DNA from 3 places in the Micromonospora sp. NPDC049081 genome. Region 3 is predicted to be linked to each of the others. Evidence: riboswitches for the same ligand, from Rfam matches in the RefSeq annotation. Region 3 holds a riboswitch; each other region holds the start of a gene.
The links. Region 3 has a riboswitch for cyclic di-AMP ahead of AB0B63_RS31540 (hypothetical protein). Riboswitches for the same ligand answer to the same signal wherever they lie in the genome.
Positions count from the first base shown of each region.

Region 1: another riboswitch for cyclic di-AMP. It lies ahead of AB0B63_RS24575 (C39 family peptidase); the one in region 3 lies ahead of AB0B63_RS31540 (hypothetical protein).
Region 2: another riboswitch for cyclic di-AMP. It lies ahead of AB0B63_RS30215 (hypothetical protein); the one in region 3 lies ahead of AB0B63_RS31540 (hypothetical protein).

Region 1 is NZ_JBEZEK010000020.1:78,774-85,965, reverse strand. Features, by position in the region: gene AB0B63_RS24595 (polysaccharide pyruvyl transferase family protein) at 1-568, opposite strand, end outside; gene AB0B63_RS24590 (acyltransferase) at 755-2,065, shown strand; gene AB0B63_RS24585 (hypothetical protein) at 2,202-2,699, shown strand; gene AB0B63_RS24580 (hypothetical protein) at 2,826-3,587, shown strand; cyclic di-AMP (ydaO/yuaA leader) riboswitch at 3,990-4,134, shown strand; gene AB0B63_RS24575 (C39 family peptidase) at 4,407-5,270, shown strand; gene AB0B63_RS24570 (CDP-glycerol glycerophosphotransferase family protein) at 5,534-7,192, opposite strand, start outside.
Region 2 is NZ_JBEZEK010000035.1:45,163-52,354, reverse strand. Features, by position in the region: gene AB0B63_RS30220 (SRPBCC family protein) at 1-137, shown strand, start outside; gene AB0B63_RS30215 (hypothetical protein) at 245-1,306, opposite strand; cyclic di-AMP (ydaO/yuaA leader) riboswitch at 1,310-1,441, opposite strand; gene AB0B63_RS30210 (cation diffusion facilitator family transporter) at 1,776-2,690, opposite strand; gene AB0B63_RS30205 (AAA family ATPase) at 2,912-5,029, opposite strand; partial or broken gene AB0B63_RS30200 (alpha/beta hydrolase) at 5,362-6,252, opposite strand; gene AB0B63_RS30195 (carbonic anhydrase) at 6,398-7,066, shown strand; gene AB0B63_RS30190 (hypothetical protein) at 7,140-7,192, opposite strand, start outside.
Region 3 is NZ_JBEZEK010000043.1:806-7,997, reverse strand. Features, by position in the region: gene AB0B63_RS31565 (hypothetical protein) at 1-711, opposite strand, end outside; gene AB0B63_RS31560 (hypothetical protein) at 864-1,238, opposite strand; gene AB0B63_RS31555 (lipocalin family protein) at 1,479-2,081, shown strand; gene AB0B63_RS31550 (helix-turn-helix domain-containing protein) at 2,362-2,712, opposite strand; gene AB0B63_RS31545 (carbonic anhydrase) at 2,925-3,659, shown strand; gene AB0B63_RS31540 (hypothetical protein) at 3,787-4,812, opposite strand; cyclic di-AMP (ydaO/yuaA leader) riboswitch at 4,816-4,947, opposite strand; gene AB0B63_RS31535 (YibE/F family protein) at 5,114-6,457, opposite strand; gene AB0B63_RS31530 (hypothetical protein) at 6,679-7,192, shown strand, end outside.

The DNA.
Region 1 (7,192 bases), on a different contig from region 3:
CGTCGGGCGTCAGGGCCGGCGCGGACTTCTCCACCCGGAACCGGTCGCCGTGCAGGAACATCGACGGGCAGCCGATCACGTCGACGGCGGAGAAGCCCAGCGTGTTCAGGTACCGCGCGGTGATCTCCCCGCGTACACCGATGCTCGGCCCCCGCTCCAGCGCCGCCCGGACGAACCGGCTGACCACGTCGTCGATCGGACGCAGGTACTCCCGGTCGCCGGTGACGTCGGTCTGCACGCCGACCCCGAACACCACCACCGGGATCCGCAGCCGCTCGACCAGCTTCGTCATCAGCTCGATGCGGTGGGCGTAGCTGCGCCGGAACGCGTTGGCCAGCGGGATGACGTACACGTCGTACTGCTCGTTGATCCGGTCGGCGTCGCGCAGGTCGACCTTGAACTCGGTCGATGTGATCCGCGCGGTGGAGGTGCGCAGCAACTTGTGCGCGGCGTGACTGAAGACCAGGTTGCCGTTGTTCTCCCCGATCCAGTTCCCCTCGTACGCCTCCTCCGGGCCGCGTACGTCGAACGGGTCCTTCTTGGCCCGCATCAGGATCCGCTGGTGCACACTCTGCTCCGTTCCTCGTTAGCCGGGCGTGCCTGCGACGGGCCGCGCCGGTCCGCCCCATGGGCGCGCGCCGACACCGACGGGTCCCGCGATGTTAGGGCAGTGGAGGGATTTCGTACACCTTCCGCACATCCGCACCACCCCGGCGCGTCCCCCGCGGTGGGGTGTGCCGGTAGGGTGCCCCGGGTGACCAGCGTGCCCACCCCCGCGTCCCCGGCGCTGAACCGGCTGCCGTCGCTGACCGGGCTGCGGTGGATCGCCGCCATGCTGGTGTTCGGCTACCACGTCGGCACCATGCGGATCGTCACCCAGCCCGACGCCAAGGCGGTGGTCGACTGGCTGTTCACCCTGGGCCTGTCCGGGGTGCAGTTCTTCTTCATCCTCAGTGGCTTCGTGCTGGTCTGGTCGACCCGAGACGGTGACCGGCGGCGGGACTTCTGGCGTCGCCGGCTCGCCAAGATCTATCCCAACCACGTGCTGACCTGGGCGGCGGCACTGCTGGTGATGTGGTGGTTCGCCGACCCGGTGGTGCCGCGCGCCGCCCTGGAGAACCTCTTCCTCGTCCAGGCGTGGGACCCCACCCCCGGCTACTTCTACAGCATCAACAACGTGAGCTGGTCGCTGTCCTGCGAGCTGTTCTTCTACCTCTGCCTGCCGCTGGTGCTGCCGGCGATCCGGCGGGCCCACTCCGGCGTGCTCTGGGCCGTGGTGGTGGCGGTGCCGCTGGTCATCGTGGCGCTCTGGCCCGGTCAGCAACTGCTCCCCGAGGGCAGCAACTGGTGGTTCACCCAGGTCTTCCCGCTGGTCCGCTCCACCGAGTTCTGGCTGGGCGTCGCCGCCGCCGAACTGCTGCGTCGGGGCCACTGGCGGGGGCCCGGCCTGCCGCTGGCCAGCCTGCTGTTCGTGGTCGTCTGGGTGGCGGCGCACTGGATCCCGGCCGAGATGTGGGCGGCGCTGCTGTCGGTGGCGTACATCCTGGTCATCCCGGCGGCGGCCCGCGCGGACGTGCAGGGCCGCTGGTCGCCGTGGCGGCACCGCACCCTCATCTGGCTCGGTGAGGTGTCGTTCGCCTTCTACCTGGTGCACGTGCTGGTGATGATGACGGTGCTGCGGCTCACCGGGCACTGGGGTGTGGGGCTGCCCGGCTGGTCGGGGCCACTGGCCGTGCTCGGTTTCCTGGTGCTGAACCTGGCGTTGGCCGCCGCCCTGCACCGCTTCGTGGAGACGCCGATGATGCGCCGGCTCGCTCCCCGCCGCCGTACCCCACCCGTGCCGGCCGCCCCCGACGCCGCTGTTCGCGGTGGTGCTGCTCCTGACGTCGTCGTTCGCGGTGGTGCGCCGGCCGGTGTCGCCGCCGGTGGGGTTCGGCCGGGCGACGCGGCCGCCGGTGACGCGGCCGGCAGCGGCGGTGTCACCGTGCCGGGGCCGAGGGCTGCCGGCGGCGGTCGTCGTGCCGGACTCCCCGTCGAGTACGTCGGACCGCGCGACCCGCACTGACCACCCCGCACCGGACCCCGGGCCGAGCTGGGCGGCGACCGGGTGCAGCACCGCCCCGGACCAGGTCCACGGTGGTGGGCGCGGCGACACGCCCGGCGGTGCTGCGGGTCGGTCACCACGGCGGTAACGTGGACATATGCTCCCGGCCGCACCCACCAGTCCGCTGTGGTGGGTCGCCCGCTGGTGGTCCCGGCTGCTGACCGGCCTGGCCGTCGCGATCGCGTTCGCCGTCGCCGGCCCGGCGCTGCCCGGCCCGGCGCTGCCCGGCCCGGCGGCGTTCGGCCCGGGGCCGGCGGCAGCCGCCCTGCCGGTCGACGCGTCGCTGTCCTTGCACGCGGCCGGAGCCCCGGCCGCCCCGACCGGCATCCGCAGCGGTGGGCAGGAGGCCGACCCGGCCGCCGTCGCCGCAGATCGGGCCGCCGCCGTCGTGCTCGCCGTGCCGACGGCAGACCGGGCCGCCGTCGTGCTCGCCGTGCCGACGGCAGACCGGGCCGCCGTCGTGCTCGCCGTGCCGACGGCAGACCGGGTCGAGGCCATCGTGTCGGCCGGCGTCGCGCGGAGCGCCCCGCCCCCGGCGCTGCCGGCCGGTCGAACACCCGTCGCCACCGCCCCCCGGGCACCCCCGGCAGGCTGAGCGCCCACGCGGGGGCCGACCCACCCGCGACCGCCTCCGCCACGCACCACACCCGCACCGTCCGGCCGGATGTTCCCGCCGCCGGTACGGCCTCCTCTTCCGCATCCCGCCTGCGAGGTGTCGACCGTGAACACCGTGCTCTCCCAGTTCCTGATCGAGGTCCCGACCGCCACCGTGATCTGGTCCGCGCTGCTCGTCCTGGCGCTGACCGGGATCACCATCCTGGTGGCCCGGCCCGAGCGGGACCAACCGGCCGCCGCAACCACTGCCGCCGCGCCGGCATCCGACGCCCCACCCCCCGTCGCCGACCTGCGTCGCTACGCGGAGGAGGTGGCCGTCGCCGCCTCCGGAGCCGCCCGGAGGGCCCGCCACCACCGCGTGGCCTGGCTGGCGGCCCACGACGCCCTGGAACGGGCCTGGCAGGCGTACGACGAGGCGGACACGCTGGCCCGCCGGTTCACCGGTGCCCGGGCGCTGCCCAGCCCGCGTACTCCCCGCACCCCCGCCGAGTACGCCGGTCGGGAGCGGTGGCTGCACCAGGAGGCCGTGGCGGCGCACTGGCGGGGAGAGTTGTCGGTGGAGCGGCTGCGGGACGTCTTCGCGCACCGCGACGGTTGGGACCCGCGTCGGCACCCGGTCGAGCACGAGGTGATGCTGGCCCGCGCGGTCCGCGAGGACCGCCGTACGGCGTACCGGGCTGCGGTCGGGCGGGAACGGGCGGCGTGGCGGAACGCCGAACTGGCCGCCGAGGCGGCCCGGTCGCTGGCTGCCGAGGCACACGCGGCGGCGCAACGGTGGCGGCCGTCCCGGGTCCCACTGCCCCGTCCGGCGACGTCCGCCACCCGCCCGGCCCCCGCCACCCGCTGGCATCCGGCCCGGGTCGGCTGACCCGGGCCGTCAGGTCGGCCGGCCGCTGGTCGGCGAAGCCAGACGGTCGGCGGATCAGCGGGTCGGCTGGTCGGCGAAGCCGGACCGGTCAGCGGGTCAGCGGGACTGAATTGTTATCTGCGGGTTGTGGGTGCCGTCACTGCGGGTGGAAACCGGACACCTGGTCACAGTCGGTCACATCGACTGCGACGATCATCGGCGGTCGGTGCCCCGCCGTCCGGGTTTTCGCCTGGACGGGCCCGGGCGCTCCGACCGTCCCACGCGTGGCGGGTCAGTGCCCGAGTGCCCCGAAACTGACTCGTCCAGCCCATGTTTGTGCAGCTCAACGGGCTTGGCGAGGGGGGAAACCGGCCAGTAGTGTCGCTGCGGTCCGGTGCGGTTTCCGATCGCAAGAGGCGACGCCGTGCCGACCCGCTCAATCGTGCCAGTCACGAACCGGGGACCCACACGCACCACCTGGGGTGAATCTCCGGGCCACGGCCCGGGGTAGGGCGATCTTCCCGCCCGAATCCGTCAGCTAACCCGGTCGGCGGCAAAGGAAGGAGTTCCCTCCTCGTGCAGCATGACCCCACCCCCTCGGTAGTTCCTCCACCTCGGTGCCGGGGCACCGCCGGACCGTCGCGCCCGACGCGCTGACCCGGCTCTCCGCCCCGCCGCCCGGCCCCTGCCGGGCGAGCCGCCGATCCGCCCGGCCCCCCGTCGGGCGGTCCCTGCCGAACGAGCGGCGCAACACCCGATCCGCGCGTGGCGTGTCCGCCGCGTGCCGATGGGGTGTGCCCGCCGCCTCGCCCCGTGGAGGAACACCCTGTGAAGCACCACATGAAACGACAGCTCCGCCTACTGGGCACCCGACGCCCGTACCGGATGGTCGTCGGCTCGGCGGCGGTCCTCGCCCTGGCCGCCGGTGGCACCGCCCTGGCCGCCGGGGTCGACGACGCCCCGACCGACCAGCAGCGCGCCACCGCCGTGGCCGAGACCGCCCCCCGCCTCGACGACGTCGCCAGCCGCGCCCAGGCCCGGGTCGCCGTCCCCGCCCCGACCAGCCCGTCGGCCACCCCGTTGGCCACCCCCTCGGCCAGCCCGTCGGCGAGCGACGCCCCGTCGCCGCGCGTCACCCGGGCGAAGGCCAGGGCCACCGCCGACCCGGACCTGACCCGCAAGGCGGCCCCGAAGCCGCCGTCGTCGAAGGTCCTGCGTTACGACTACCAGGCCCAGACCACCTACTACTACTGCGGCCCGGCGGCGGTCCGCAACGCGCTCAGCGCGGCCGGCATCGAGCGCGGCCAGGACGACCTCGCCGCCCAGTTGGGCACCACCGAGATGGGCACCAACTCGGCCGAGGACACCACCCGGGTGCTCAACGCCGTGGTCAAGGGTGACCCGTACCGGACCAGGATGTTCGCCGGCACGCCGAGCGACGCGCAGATCGACCGGCTGCGGGCCGACGTGGTCGCGGCGGTCGCCGACAAGCGGGCCGTGGTCGCGAACGTGGCCGGGGACGCCACCGACCTCGACGGCGGCTGGCACTCCTTCCCCGGCGGCCACTACATCGCCGCCGTGGGCTACCGGGACAACGGTCGTACCGTGCGGATCGCCGACTCGGCCGACCCGTCGCTGCCGGCCTACTGGGTCAGCGTGACCACCCTGGCGAACTGGATCGCCACCCGGGGCTACTCCGCCTGACCGCGCCACCCCACCCGCCCCGGCCGCCCTACCACGGGTGGCCGGGGCGGTTCGCTGTCCCAGGGTCGACCCGACCGGCCGGAGCAAGATCGTGCTCGAACATGGTTGTAGTGGCCTCCTGCGACGAGGAGGCCACTACAACCTGGATCGAGCACGATCTTGCCGACGGAGGCGGGTGCGGGGGCGTGTCCGGGACGGGTGCGAGCGCGAGCGGGTGCGGGCGGAGGCGGGTGCGGGCGGAGGCGGGCGGGTGCGGGTGCGGGTCAGGCGTGGGGGGAGAGGGGGGCGGCGGGGGTACGGGGGGTCGGCGGGGTCCAGCCCGGTTCCAGCTCGCGGCGGGCCGCGGCCAGGAAACCCTCGGCGTACGCGTCGGCGGGGAAGTCGCCCAGGTAACGGCGGCGGGTCTGCCAGCGGGCCGCCGCCAACGGGTCGGTGTCCAGCAGCCCGGTCAGCACCTCGTCGAGGTTGGCCATGTCCCGGCGCAGCACGTAACCGGAGCGGGCCAGCGGGAACCGGTCCAGGAACTCGTCGCCGTCGACGCCGAGGTCGGTCACCGCGTACGGCTTGCCGGAGTAGAGGTAGTCGGAGATGACCCCGGAGACGTCGGAGACCAGCGCGTCGGAGCGGTTGACGCACTCGGTCAGGCTCAGCTCGCGGCTGGCCGCCGCCCCCCACAGGTGCTGCCGGCCGGTACGGGTCCGGTCGGCGGCGAGCAGCTCGGTGAGCCGGGCCAACTGCCGGGCCGAGGCCGGATTCTGCCCGGTGTACGGGTGGGCGCGCAGGATCACCGTGGCCCCCCGGTCGAGCAGCCGGCGCAGCAGCGGCTCGGCCACCGGCAGCGAGCAGTAGTTGGCGTCGGCGTGGTGGCCGGTCCAGGTGGGGGTGTAGAGCACGGTCGGGGCGGTCAGCGGGCGGGCCTCCCGGCGTACCTCGATGGCTTCGACCTGCGGGCGGCCGACCACGACGAACTTCTCGGCGGGGATCTCCACGCCGGCCCGCGCGTACCGCTCGATCGCCGCCGGACCGGCCACGAAGATCTTGTCGAAGATGGCCGAGACCGGGTTGGCGCTGGGGGCCTTGTCGCTGTCGCCGTGGTGCAGTTGCACGTGGGTGAGCTGGGTGAACCGGATGCAGTGGCTGTTCTTCGCCCCGTGGTTGACATAGAACGCCACCCGCAGGCTGGGCACCAGCGCCTCGTCCATCGCCTTGAGGGTGGGGCAGTAGACCACCGGGGCGCTCGTCGCGGCGGCGATCGTGGGCAGGAACTCCGGCTCCCGCAGCAGCACCAGGAACGGCCGGCCGAGCCGCTCCAGGTAGGGCAGCCACATGGTGACCTGGTATTCCGAGCCGGGCGGGGCGGAGAAGTAGAGCAGGAACTCCGGCTGGTGGGCGCGCAGCGCCCGGGTCACCGGGCCGCCCCCACCCGACGGCCGGAACCGCCGCCGGGCCAGGTCCAGGCCGACCGCACCGCAGCCGGCCGCGACCACCAGCACGACGACCAGCGCCAGCACGGCGGGCAGGGCGAACGCGGCGGCCACCGCCACCACGGCGAGCAGCCCCAGCAGTACGCCGCCGAGCCGGGCGGCGACCAGCGGGGTCCACGCCCGCACCGGCAGGTTCGCCGCCCGGATCTCCAGGTTGCCGGCATCGCGCAGCGGCCCCATCAGCAGCACCAGGCCCAGCAGCAGCAGCGCGGTGAGCGCCAGCACCGGGTCGAACCCGTCGTCGAGCCGGCGGGCGTAGCCGACCAGGATGCCGGCGGCCAGCAGCACCGTCTCGGCGACGATGTCGGCGTCGGGGCGGACCCGACGTTCGTAACCGGCGGCGGCCAGCGCGGCCACCGCCAGGGCCAGGCCCCAACCGGTGGCCCCGGTGAACGCCACCACCAGGAAGGCGACCACGGCCAGGCCGGTGGTCAGGCA
Region 2 (7,192 bases), on a different contig from region 3:
TGGAGATCACCCTCGCCGCGCCGGCACCGTTGTTCGGGTACGCCTTCCGGCAGGCCCGCTCCGCTCACCTGGGGCTGGCCAGCCGGCTCGGCGCGGTGCTGGACGGCCGGGCCGGCGACCCGTCTGCCGCCGGCTGACCCGGGGCCGACCTGCGGCACCGGGCCCGCCCCTGCCGTCGGGCGGTGTTCCGGTGGGCCGTCGGCGGTGTTCCGGTGGCCCGTCGTGGACGGGCCACCGGGCCAGCTCAGTACATCGACAGGTGCACGTGGTTGGTGTGGTCGCTGGACGGGTCGCCGTTGCCCCCGCTGTACGCCTTCCAACCGCTGCTCGGCAGCCAGATCCGCTTGAACCAGATCACGTAGAGCACGCCGAGCCGGTCGGCGTTACGGATGAAGTAGGCGGCGAGGTTGTTGCCGTACGTCCGGTCGCCGCCGCTGGCCACCCCGCCGAAGCCGTTCTTCTGCGCGGCGAAGTCGCACGCGCGGCCCTTGGGGTGTTCACCGGAACCACTGGGACGGTGGCAGGAGACGTACCGGGTGAAACCGGCCGCCTTGGCCTGCTGGAGGGCGTTGAGGGTACGCGGGGTGATGCAGCCGTTGGCCGGGGTCGGGTCGTTGACGCTGCACGACTCGGACGGCCAGGAACCGTCGGAGTTGCGGGGCGCCCCCTTGGCGTTGCTGCTGGACGTGCCCTCCGAACTGCCGGAGTCGTTGGAGGAGGTGGGGGCCGGCTTGTCGGCGGCGGCCACGGCCAGCGCGCGTTCGGCCTGATCCTTCCGCTTGCCCATGGTGGCGACCTGCTTGCGCTGCTCGGTGATCTCCCGACTGACGGCGGCCCGGGTCCGGGCGGCCTGGTCCCGGGTCTCGATCATCTTGCGCAGTTCCTGGTCCTCCCGGGCCGCGACCGTCTCCAATGCCGACGCGCGGTCCATGAAGCCACCGGGGCTGTTGCTGTTGAGCAGGGCGGACATCGGCCCGAGGCGGCCGGTGCGGTAGGCCGCTCCGGCGATCTCGCCGACCTTGCCGGTCTGCGTGACCAGTTGCGCCTCGATGGTCTTGAGCTGGCCGTCCAACTCCTGCTGACGTCGGGTGGAGCGCTCGAGGGCGGTCTTCGCGTCGAGCCACCCCTTGCTGGCCGCGTCGAGCTGGTCGCGCAGGGCCGGGGTGCCGCCCTCCTCGTCGTCGCCGGGGGCGGCGAGGAGGGTGGTGGGCGCGGCGACGGCCGGGCTGAACGGCGCGGACGACACGCCCAGGGCGAGCGCCGTGACGACTGCGGCCAGTAGTCGCGTGGTGGTGCGTACGTGCATGTGATGTCCTTCCGTCAGCCGCCGACCGGGTTAGCTGACGGGTTCGGGACGGAAGATCCCTACCGCTGACGCGGATGCACCCCAGGAACGTGGTTCCCCGGTTCGCCCTGGTGGGCGATTAGGCGGCGGCCACTGCCGGCGCCGGTGGGCGCCGCCTGGCGGTGGCCGGAGCCGAGCCTACCGGTACGCGTGGGACAGCTGCCTACCTCGTGACTGAGGGTACGAGAGTGAATACTGCCAAAAGGTGCGAACGGTGCAAATTGCCGTTGATCTACAGCGCGATTCCCGGAGAGTGAGCCGGACCACCGGGCACGAGACGGTGGTCGGGTCGCGGGCGGTGGGCTGCCGGGCGGAGGCGCCGGCCGGGTCGCGCAGGCGGTGGCCGGGTCGCGCAGGCGGTGGCCGGGTCGCGCAGCGCCGGACCGCCGGGCACGAGACGGCGGCCCGGTCGCAGGGCGGCGGCCGGGGGTCACCAGTGGGTCGGGCCGCATGCTCCTGGGGTCGCTCGGGGCTCGATCTGGAGAGTGGCGTGCTCGATGTGGAAGTCCTCCCGCAGGGCGCCACGGGCGGCGGCGAGCACGGTGCCGGCCTCGGCGTCGCCGGCCAGGGTGAGGTGGGCCGAGGCGACGTCCATGCCGGAGGTGAGCGTCCAGACGTGCAGGTCGTGCACCTCGGCGACGCCGGGCACGGCGGTCAACCGGTCGTGTACGGCGGTCACCGGGAGATGCTCCGGGGCGGCCTGCACCAGGATGCGCACCGCCGCCCGCCCGAGCCGCCAGGTGCGGGGCAGGATGAACACGCCGATCGCCACGGCGACCACCGGGTCGGCCCACCACCAGCCGGTGCCGGCGATCAGCAGCGCCGCCGCGATCACGCCGAGGGAGCCGAGCAGGTCGCCGACCACCTCCAGGTACGCCCCGCGCAGGTTGATGCTCTCCTTGGCCCCCTCGCGCAGCAGGCCGAACGCGACGAGGTTGGCGAGCAGGCCGAGCACCGCCACCACCAGCATCGGGCCGGCCAGCACCTCGGGTGGCTCGCCGAACCGGCGGACCGCCTCGATCAGCACGTAGATCGCCACCCCGCTGAGCAGGACGGCGTTGGCCAGCGCGGCGAGCACCTCCAGCCGGTAGAGGCCGAAGGTGCGCTGCGGGTCCTGCGTGGCCCGCCGGGTGGCGGTGATCGCCGCCAGGGCCATCCCGATGCCGAGGACGTCGGTGAACATGTGGCCGGCGTCGGAGAGCAGGGCCAGTGAGCCGGTGCCGAACGCGGCCACCGCCTCGACCACCATGAACACGGCGAGCAGTCCGAAAGCCGCCCAGAGTCGACCGCGGTGCCGGTGTGCGGCGTTACTGACCGTCGCACTGTGGTCATGACCTGCGCCCACGTCCACACCTTCCGTCGCCGCTGCGGACCCGGTCCAATCTATGCTCACATCGCTATGTATGCAAGTGACGGCCGGGCCTTCGGCCAGGAGCGACAGCAGGGGCCTTCCACCCAGCACGAAGCGGGGTCGCCGACGACCCAGCACGACCAGCGGGGTCGCCGACGACCCGGAAACGTCGGTGGGGCCCTCGACCAGGGGCCGGGCCGATCGGGGCCGGTGGCTCAGCCGGTGGGGTCGATGGTGGTGAGGCGCTGGGTGGCCCGGGACAACGCGACGTAGAGCGTCCGTACCCCCGAGCCCGGATCGGCCCGGATCTCCCCGGGGCAGACCAGCACCACCCCGTCGTACTCCATGCCCTTGGCCTGGAGACTCGTCACCACCTGAAGCCGCGCCCCGCCCCGGTCGCCCAACCAGCCGGCGACCTCGTCGCGGCGCGGCACCGGCGTGATCACGCCGACCGTCCCGGCCACCTCGGCCAGCACCGCGTCCACCGCGTCCACCGTCGCCGGGGCCAACTCCGCCGCCGGCACGTGCAGCGCCACCGGCTCCACCCCGGTGGACCGCACCGCACTCGGCAACTCCAGGTCGGGATAGAGCCGGCGGATCTCCGCCGCCGCCACCGCGAAGATCTCCGCCGAGTTGCGGTAGTTGGTGGAGAGCGTGAACCGGTGCCGCCGCCGCCGGCCCAGCGCCTGGTCCCGGGCCCGGTCCAACTCCTGCTGGTCGCCCGTCCAGGCGGTCTGCGCCGGATCACCCACCACCGTCCAGGAGGCGAGCCGACCACGCCGGCCGACCATCCGCCACTGCATCGGCGAGACGTCCTGCGACTCGTCCACCACCACGTGCGCGTAGTCCCGGTAGTCCTCGGGCCGTTCCCGGGCCGCCGCCCGGGCCGCGCGCTGCCGCTCACCGAACGTGCTCAGCTCCCGCACACCGCCGGCCAGCTGGAACGGGTCCCGGTTCGCCTTCTTCGGCCGCACCGGCCGGCCCAGCAGGGCGTCCAACTCGTCGAGCAGGGCGATGTCGGCCACCGTCAACCCCTCGACGTCCAACGACCGGTACGCCGCGACGAGCAACCCGATCTCCGCCCGGGAGAGGATGCCGGCCGCGTACCGGTGCAGCCGTTCCGGGCGGGCCAGCCAGCCCAGCACGTGCCGCGGATGCAGCCGGGGCCACCACGCCTTGAGGAACTCCCGGAACTCCGGCCGCTCGATGATCTCGTCCTCGAAGGCACGCTGCTCGGGCAGCCCACTGACCGCCGACCGACGGGCCTGCGCGTAGAGCGCGGCGAGCACCCCGTCGAAGCCGACCCGGCGCACCTCGTTACGGCGGGCCCCCCGGTGCAACGCCCGGTCCCGGATGCCGTCCAGCTCACGCCGCTCCAACCGCAGCAGCGTCCCCCGGTAGAGCAGCCGCAGCTCCTGCGGGCCGTCCGGCACCGCGTCCCGGGCCGCCCGCTCCAACACCCGACGCATCCGCAGCGAACCCTTCACCGCCGCCACCTCGGGCCCGTCCGTACGGGTCGCCGACATGCCGGGGAACAGCGACCCCAGCGAGTGCAGGGTGGCGGTCTCCTCACCCAACGACGGCAGCACCGAGGCGATGTACTCCACGAAGACCGCCGACGGGCCCACCACCAGGATGCCGCCGCCGCCGTACCGGCTGCGGTCGGCATAGAGCAGGTACGCCGCCCGGTGCAGGGCCACCGCCGTCTTCCCGGTGCCCGGCCCACCGGAGACGATGGTGACCCCCGAACCGGGGGAGCGGATCGCCTCGTCCTGCTCCCGCTGGATGGTCGCGATGATGTCCCGCATCCCCCGACCGGTCGCCCGGGACAGGGTCGCCAGCAGCGCCCCGTCACCCACCACCGGCATGTCCGGCGGGGCGGCCTCCGGGTCGAGCAGGTCGTCCTCGATCCGGGTGACCTTCTCGTCCGACGAGCTGATCGTGCGCCGCCGCACCACGCCCAGCGGCTCCGCCGGAGTGGCCCGGTAGAAGGCGGCGGCGGCCGGGGCCCGCCAGTCCACCACCAGCGTCTCGGCGTCGTCACCGCGCACCCCGAGCCGTCCGACGTGCAGCACCTGCCGGTCGCGCAGGTCCAGCCGGCCGAAGACCAGCCCCTCGTGCTCGGCGTCCAACAGGTGCCGCCGCTGCGCGGCGTGGAACACCATGGCGTCCCGCTCCACCAGCGCACCGAAGGTACCGACCCCGGCCATCCGGTAGCCGTCCCGCTCGGCGCGGGCCGCCGCGCGACGCAGCTCGGCGAGCCGGGCGTACACCCGGTCGAGATGCCGTTGTTCGGCGGCGATCTCCTGTTCCAGGGTGGTCTGGTCGGTCAACGTACCGGCTCCTGTGCGACGGCGACGCCGGGCACGGGTGCATGCCAGGCGGAATGAGGGTACGGGCACCCGCCCACCCCGCGTCGGGGCGATACCCGTCCGGCGACCTCCACCACCTCCACGGGGCCCCAGGCCGGTGGTCCTTCCCCGTCCCGGACCGACCGGGGAAGTGGGTGGACGTGGCCGGGGGCGGGGGCCGTGTGTCGCCCGGCGGTTCAGCCGGTCGGCCCGGTCCTCGCCGGGACGACGGCGGGCCGGCGAGGACCGGGCGGCGGCGGCGCGGCGGCCGTGACCTGGTCCGCAGGGTCGCGCCCGGCTCGCCGGCCGGCGGTCAACACCCGGTGCAGCACCCCGGCGAGGGCGGCGTTCACCTCGTCCGGGCGTTCCATCATCAGCATGTGCCCGGCACCCGGGCAGACGGTCAGCTCGGTGGCCGGCAGCGCCGCCGCGATCGACTCCGCGCACGGCGGCGGGGTCAACCGGTCCCGGTCACCGACCAGTGCCGCCGCCGGCAGGTGCGCCAACGCGGCCAGGGTGGCCAGCCGGTGCTGGGCACCGATCGAGGCGCGGAAACCACCGATCGAGCGCAGCGACGCGCGGGCCACCGCCGAGGTGACCAGGCGGATGTCGGAGCCGGAGCACCGGTCACCGAAGAGCATCCACCGGATGCTCGGCGCGAGGGCGCGCAGCAGCGGACGAGGTGGCCGCCACGAGCCGCACCGGGCCAGCACCCCCGCCCCGGTGGTCTCGGCGAGCCGGATCAGCCGGGCGATCCGCGGCGACAGACCGTACACCGTGTGGGTGTGCCCCTCGGCGGTGGTGGAGACGAAGACCAGCCCGGCCGTACGGGCGGCGAAGTGGGCCGGATGCCGGTGGGCGTACTCCATCACCGTCATCCCGCCCATCGAGTGCCCGACGAGCAGCACCGGCCCCGCCGGGGCGACCTCGTCCAGCACCGCCGCGAGGTCGTCGCCGAGCTGGGCCAGGGTCGCCGTGCGCAGCGCCATGCAGCTGGACCGGCCGTGCCCCCGGGCGTCGTAGGTGACCACCCGGATCCGGTCGCCGAAGCGGGTGCGCAGGTCGGTGAGCTGCCGGTGCCAGGCCCGACCGTCGAGCGTCCAGCCGTGCAGCAGGACCACGGTCACCTCGGCCCCGACCGGGCCGGTCACCTCGACGTGCAGGCGTACCCCGTCGGGCAGCCGCAACTCCCGTCGCTCCGGCATCGCCACCTCCCAGGCACCCGGGACACATTCACCGGCGTAACCCGGCGGTAACACCGGCTACCCGACATCAGACCACGCCAACCGTGTCGGTGAGAAGATTCCCGACCCGCCCGCACGAGGTCGGCCCGGCGGTCAGTCTGTAGCCATGCCGAGTCCGCCCACCGGGGCCGCCCGGACCCCCGACCGGCCGTCCGCCGACGCCGGGCCGCCCCGGGCCGCGCGCACCCCCCGGGCGGCGCTGGCCGATCTGCTCACCGGCAACCGGCGCTTCGTCAGCGGCCGACCGGTCCACGGGCACGACGTGACCGCCGCCGCAGCCGTGGCCTCCGGCGACCAGCAGCCGTACGCGGTGCTGCTCGGCTGCATCGACTCACGGGTGCCGCTGGAGGCGATCTTCGACCAGACCTTCGGGTCGATCTGCGTGATCCGTACCGGGGGACACGTGCTCGACCGGGCCGTGCGGGGCTCGATCGAGTACGTGGTGGCGCAGCTCGGGGTCACCCTGGTGATGGTGCTGGGGCACGAACGGTGCGGCGCGGTCGCCGCGACGGTGGACAGCGTGCGGACGGGCCGGCGTCCGGACGGTGACCTGGGCTACCTGGTCGAGCGGATCACCCCGGCGGTGACCGAGGCGGGGCCGCACGACCCGGCCGTGCACCCGCTGGCCGTACGCCGGCACGTCCGCCGTACGGTGCGGGCGCTGCGCGCCGACGACATGCTGGCCGGCCCGGTCGCGGCGGGTGGGGTGGACGTCGTCGGCGCCCTGTACGACCTGGACACCGGCGAGGTCACCCTGCTCGACGACGGAGCCTGACCCGGCCGGCGCAGACGCGCAACCGCCCGCCGGGGTGACCCGACGGGCGGTTGCGGTCGTGCTGGGGGAGGGCTCAGCCCTCGAAGACGCCGGCCTCGACGAGACGCTTCTCGGTCTTGTCCCACC
Region 3 (7,192 bases):
CGGCAGCACCGACTCGGCCCGCTCCGGCCGGCGCTCCCGCGCGGCGAACGCCTCGTCCCGCAGGCTGCGCGCCGCCGCCCCGGCCAGGTCGGCAGCCCGCCAGGCGGCCTGTTCCCGGGCGACCGCCGCCCGGTGCCGGGCGGCCAGGTGGTCCCGCGTGGCGCGGCGCAGCACCAGTTCCTGCTCCACGGGGTGCCGGCGCGGGTCCCAGCCGGCGCGGTGGGCGAGGGCGTCGTCGAGTTGCGCGTCCGACAGCTCGCCCCGGCGGTGTGCCTCCTCGGCGGCCCGGTGCAGCCAGCGCTCCCGGTCGGCGTACTCGGCCGGGGTCTGCCCGGTGTGCGGCAGCGGCATGGCCGCGGCGGCGGCGAGCCGACGCAGGTGCGCCTCGGCCGACTCCAGGGCCGTCCAGGCGGACTCGACCTCGTCCTGGGTGGCCAGCCACTCGGCCCGCAGCCGGCTCGCGGTGGTGCCCGCCCGGTCGGCCGCCACGGCGACCTCCTCGGCGTACCGGGTGTGCTCCCGGTGCTGTTCGGTGCGCTCCCGGTCGTCGGGCAGGGCGGCGTCGCGGAACCGGCGGGCCACCGCCAGCCGGAACCGGTCGGGACGGACGACCAGGGCTGCGACGGCGACGGCCGCGACGGCGAGCAGGATCAGCCAGATTCCGGCGGCGGCGGGGACGTCGGGTAGGACGGCGGAGAAGACGGTCTGCATCACCAGCACCTCACGGTGGAACAACGATGTGGACGGACGGGGGCCCGGTCGGGGCGGGAGCTACGGGCGGCGTGTCCTCAACGGACCGGATCCGGCCGGCCCACCTCGGACCTGGGCGCGGTCGGGGACGGGCACCGGGAGTGCCGCGCCGCTCAGTGCCGGGGCGGGCCGCGCCGGCCGGTGGCGTCCCGGGCCGGGTCCGGCGTCGCCACGTCCACCCGGGCGGCGGGCCGGACCGTGGGCTCGTCGGCGGATCCGGCCGGCAGCGGCCGGGTGGGCCCGTGGGCGGTTCGCCCGGCACCGGGACGGGTCTCGGTGGACGCGTCGTCCCCGGCGTAGGCGTCGGCGGGTAGCTCGGCCACCCGCGAGGTCACCACGAGCGGCTGGGCGGCAGCGGCGGCCGGGCCACCGGTGGCGGCGAACAGCCCGCCGAGGCCGACGGTGAGCACCAGGGCGGTGACCGCCAACCGGGCCAGGTCGCGCAGCCTCGACACCCAGACGGGCCGGGTGGAAGCTGGGCGGATCACCCGTCCAACCTATCCCCACCCGGCCGTGCGCGCAGCGTCGGTGACCCGATCGGACCAGTGACCCGGGCCACGGTGTGCCCTGTGGACGGACCGTTCCCAGCAGGGATACGCGCGCTGACCTGCCCCTGGATGCATCGACGGCGATGAGAATGCCGACAGTTTCCGCCCGGTCGGTCCGGGCAATTGGCCGGCGGCGCGACACCCTGCCGCGCCGGGACCGAACAGACCGGAGGAGACACCATGGGAGTACGTCGTCAGGTCGCCGCGGCCGTCGCCGTCGCCACCGCGACGGTGCTGGCCACCGCCGTACCCGCGCAGGCCGCGCCGACCGCCGTCGACACCGGGCCACTCACCCCGGTCGCCGACGTCGACGTCGAGCGGTACGCGGGCGACTGGTACCAGGTCGCCGCCATCCCGGCGATCTTCGAGATCCAGTGCTTCAAGAACGTCAAGGCCCGGTACGACGTCCAGCCCGACGGCACCGTCGGGGTCCGCAACACCTGCCAGACCATCGTCGGCACCACCAGCGCGGTCACCGGTCGGGCCCGCAGCGAGAACCCGCCGGCCGACTCGGCGTTGACCGTGTCGTTCCTCAAGCTCGGCAACCGGTGGCTCTACCTGGGCGGGCCGAACTACGTGGTGATCGGGCTCGACCCCGACTACCGCTGGGCGGTCGTCGGTGACCCGGACCGCAGCACCGGCTTCGTCCTGTCCCGGGAGCCGGCGCTGACCGGGGCACAGACGACGGCGGCGAAGGCGGCGCTCACCGCCAACGGCTACGACCTCTGCGACCTCCGTACCACCCGGCAGGACGGCGGCGCGCGGGCCGGCAGCTTCTGCTGAACCGTCCCCGGGCCGGTTCTGTCGAGGCGTCCCCGGGCCGGTTCTGCTGAGCCGTCCCGGCCTGGGGAGCGGTCCGGGCGCTGCCAGCGCGCCGTGGCCCCGATGAAGCACCGGACTCCCGACGGCCCCCGCCCACGTCCGCCCCGGGGGTGGGCGGGCCGTCGACTCGGCACCGGTCGCCCGGGCTGCCGCCCAGGGCGTCGGTCACCTGGCTGCAGCCCGGGGCGTCGGTCGCCCGGGCTGTCGCCGCCGGGTTCGGTCGGGCAGGTGGGCTGATGCCTCAGGCGTCGGTCGGGTGGGCCGTGGGCCCCGACGTCGAGGTCGGCGTGGTGGGGGTGAAGAGGGCGAGCAGGGCACCGACCTGGCGGTCGGCCTCGGCGGGGTGCCGGAAGTGACCGCTCGGGTCGATCGTGTACTCGTTGCGTCGGCCGACCCGGGTACGCCGCAGGTAGCCACCGGTCTCCAGGTCCGCCACGATGGCCTGGGCGGCCCGCTCGGTCACCCCGACCTCGTCGGCGACGTCCCGCAGCCGGGCGGTGGGGTTGCGGGCGATGGCGAGCAGCACGTGACCGTGGTTGGTGAGGAACGTCCAGTTCCGGGTGCTCCCGGTGCCGCCCGTCGTCGTCGCCATGACGTCATCGTATGGCCCGTACCTGGGAGGCCCGCCGTCGGCCGCCGGGTCGGACCGTGGGCCTCGACCCCTGGTCGACATCGTGGCGACCAAAGCCTGAAACGTGGATCACGAAATCTTGACGTACCTTTCGCTGCGTGTGACCGTGGGAACACGGCCGTCGTCGCCGCCGGCCGGCGTGACCAGGTGCGATTCCGGACCGAGGTGAGGCAATGGCCCCGATCACTCCGACCCAGGCGCTGGCCGAACTACAGGCGGGCAACCGGCGTTTCGTCGCCGGGGAGCCCCACCACCCCAACCAGGGTGCCAGCCACCGGGCCGCCGTCGCCGACGGCCAGCATCCCTTCGCCGTCATCGTCGGCTGCTCCGACTCCCGGCTGGCCGCCGAGATCATTTTTGACCGGGGTCTGGGTGACCTCTTCGTGGTCCGGACCGCCGGGCACACCGCCGGGCCGGAGGTGCTCGGCAGCGTCGAGTACGCGGTGACGATCCTCGGCACCCCGCTGGTGGTGGTCCTCGGGCACGACTCCTGCGGGGCGGTGCAGGCGGCCCGGGAGGCGGCCCGTACCGGCACCCAGCCCCCGGGGCACCTCTACTCGGTGGTCGCCGCCGTCGGGCCGAGCCTGCGTCGCGCCGACCAGCAGGGGGTGCACGACATCGACGGGATCGTCGACATCCACATCGCGCAGACCGTCGAGGTGCTGCTCGGCAACTCCCCGGTGATCGCCGCCGAGGTGGCCGCCGGGCGGTGCGCGGTGGTCGGCATGTCCTACCGCCTCGCCGCCGGTGAGGTCCGCCAGGTCGCCCCGGCCCACGAGGCCGCCGCTCCCGCCACCCGGGCGGCTGCGCCCACCACCGCGGCGGCCGCTGCCGTCGTACCCGGGCCGGCCGTGCCGACGGGTGTCGACGCCGTGCCGACCGGCGAGCCCGCGGCCGTCCCCGGCTGAGGCGTACCACGCACGACGAAGGCCGCCCGGCTCAGCCGGGCGGCCTTCGTGCTGGCCGACTCGATCACCTCACCGGGGCGGTGCGGTGCCCGGGCCCCGGACACCGCACCGCCAGGGTCATGGCCGGCTACATCAATGACACGTGGACGTGGTCGGTGTGGTTGGAGGGCCCGGAGTACGAACTCCAGCCGTTGGCCGGGAACCAGATCTGCCGGTTCCAGATCACGTAGTAGATGCCCAACCGGTCCGAGTTGCGGATCAGGAACGCGGCGAGGTTGTTGCCGTACATCCGGGTGTCGTTGTTGTGCCACGGGCTGAAGCCGCTCTTCTGCAACGACCAGTCGCACGCCTTGCCCTTGGGGTGCTCCCACGGCCCGCCGGGGCGGTAGCAGCCGACGAACCGGTTGAAGCCGGCCCGCTTGACCTCCTTGTACATGTGCAGCGTGCGCGGGGTGATGCAGCCGGACGTGGTGGGGTCGTTCTCGCTGCACGACTCGCCGCGCCAGTCGCCGTCGGCCGTCTGACCGGGGGCGATCCGGGCGACCGGCGAGGTGGCGTCGACCAGGCCACCGGTGAAGCCCCGACCACCGACCAGAGCGAGCGCCTTGTCGGCCTCGGTCTTCTTCTTGGCCATCAGGTTGGTCTGCTTCTGCTGCTCACGGACCTCGGTGTCGACGGCGAGCTTGGCCTGCTCGGCACGCTTCTTGACCTTGTTGACCTCGGCCAGCTTGCCGGCGTTGACCATGTTCAGCTCGTCCAGGGCGGCGGCCCGCCGGACGAAGGTGTCCGGGGCGTTGCTCTCCAGCAGCGCCGCGACCGCGCCGACCCGACCCGTCCGGTACGACTGGGCGGCGATCTCGTTGACCTGCGGAGCCAACGCCGCCAGCTCCTGCTCCGCCTTCTCCACCTCGATGGCGTACTCGAGCTGGCGCTTCTTGGACTTCTCCAGCCGGTTCTTCGCCGCCGAATACTCCCGGTTCGTCGCCTCGATGACGTCGGTGAGCAGCTTCGGCTCCTCGTCCTCCTCGTGCCCCGAGGGGGTGGGCGCGTTGGGTGCTGCCGCCGCGGGGGCGGCGGCGGGCCCGGCGACCAGCGCCAGGGCGGCGAGCACGGCCACCACCGGAGTCCACCAGTGGCGTAGGGGTGCCGTCACAGTTGTCCCTTCCGTCGACCGCCGACCGGGTTAGCTGACGGGTTCGGGACGGAAGTGGCCCCTACCGCTGGCGCGGATTCACCCCAGGTGCTCGGTTCCCCGGCTCGCCGTACGGCGATTGGGCGGTGGCACCGCTGGCTCCGGTGGGCGCCTTCGGCGGTGACCGGCAGCGAGGTTACCCGAGAGTCGTACCGGGGATCTACGGTCACAACCCGGCAAAATGCGTATTTTCCCGATAGCGAGGGGTAATCAGTGACGCGACCGACAGCCGCGACCTCACCTCCGGTCACACAGCGCAGTGTCACCATGCGGTGTCCGTGCTCCTTTCCGGGTCTGGCCACCGTGCGGGGGCCGGGGTGGACGGTTCGCCGTGCCGGGGGCCGCTCAGCGCCGCCAGCGCCTCGGCACGGTCGGGGGCGGGGCGTGGGGTGGGCGTCGGTCCGGTCGCGTCGGCGTCGGCGGGACCACGCCCGGCGGTGACGACGAGCGCGGCCAATCCGGTGGTCAGCGGCACCGCCGCCACCAGCCCCAGGGTCGCCACCGCGCTGCGGACGATCTCCTGGGCCAGGAACTCGCTGGTCAGGATCTGGCTCACCGGCCGGCTGTCGGCGGTGAGCAGGAGCAGCAACGGCAACGAGGCCCCCGCGTACGCCAGCACGATCGTGTTGACCGTGGACGCGATGTGCGCCCGCCCGACCCGGGTCGCCGCCCGGTAGAGCTGCAACCGGGACAGCCCCGGATTGGCGTGCGCCAGCTCGGTGACGGTGGCCGACTGGGTGACCGTGACGTCGTCCAGGACACCCAGCGAACCGATGATGATCCCGGCCAGCAGCAGTCCGTGCAGGTCCACGTCGCGCTGGTACATCGACAGCGTGGTGGCCTCCTCGCTGCCGTACCCGGTCAGGTGGGTGGCGGCGGTGGCCAGCGTGCCCAGGACGCCGGTCAGCACCAGGCTGCCCAGCGTGCCGAGCACCGCCACCGAGGTCTGTGCGGTGACCCCGTGGGTGAGGTACAGCACCACGAACATGATCAGCGCGGCGCCGGTGACCGCGATCGGCAGCGGTGCGCCCCCGGCGGAGATGCCCGGCACCACGAAGGTCAACAGGATGGCGAAGCTCGCCCCGAGGCCGGCCAGGGCGGCCAGCCCGCGCAGCCGGCCGAACGCGACGATCGCCGCCGCGAACAGGGCGACCAGCCAGAGCAGCGGCATGCCCCGCTGGTGCTCGGCGATGTGGTAGCTGCTCACCGACGGGTCGGTGGGGTCGGCCAACGCGACCAGCACCACCTCGTCGCCGACCGTCACCGTCGGTGCCCCCGGCCCGGACGGGACCGGCGTCTCGACCTGCTCACCACTGTCCGGGCCCTGCCCGACGGTGACCGTCACCGTCCCGCACGGCCCGTCGGCCGCCCCCGACGGGCCGTCGGGGGTCTGCGGGACGGGCGGGCACGGCTCGGTCACCACCCGGGTCACCGTGCCGTGGTAGCGGGGCACCTGCTCGCCCTGGTCGATCTTCGGGGTCTCCCCCGGCCAGAGCAGCAGCGTGGCGATCACCGTGACGACGATGAGCGGCACCACCGTCATGACGAGGATCCGCCGCACCCGGGGTGGGGTGGACGGAGCGGGACGGGTGTGGTCGGCGCCCATGTGTGCGAGTACTCCCAACGATCCGGGACGGGATACGTGTCAGCCGGCCAGCCGGTTCATCCACGGGCGGCGGGTCGTCGGACGATGGTAGCCAGCACCAGGTCGGGCCGCGCGGTTCACGTGCTGGTGGCAGGCCCCGCCACCGCTGCGGCCGGTACGCCCGTGTCGGGTGGCCGACCCGTCCGGGCCCGCCGGCCGTCCGGGACGGCTAGCGTGGAACCGTGCGGCGGGCGGGAACGACGACGGCCGGGCGGTGGCTGCGGCTGCTGCTGCTCGTCGGCACCCTGCTGGGGCTGTCCGCGATGCACACCCTCGGCCACGACGCGCACCCGGCCGCCGGTCATCCCGCCGACGGTCGGCCGGTCGGCCACTCCACGGTCGGCCACTCCACCTCGGCGGACCGGACCTCCGTCGGGCACGACACCCCGGTCGAGCGCCCCCACCGGACGTCCGTCGTGTCGCCGGTCATGGACCGGGGGGACCTGACCGGTCCGGTACGGCTCACGATGGTGACGGCCCGTCCCCTCGGGTGCGGGGCCGGATGTGTGGTGGTGCTGCCCGACGAGCCGACCGGCTCACCGGCCACCGGGTGGAGCGTCTGCCTGGCGGTGCTCGGGGCGCTCACCGTGATGCTGCTGGTGCTGCTCTTCGCGGTGCGTACCAGGCCGGCCGGGGTGGCCCGTCCGCCGTCGCGGCCCCGGGAGCCGCGCGCCCCGCCACCGCGCCCGCTCGGGC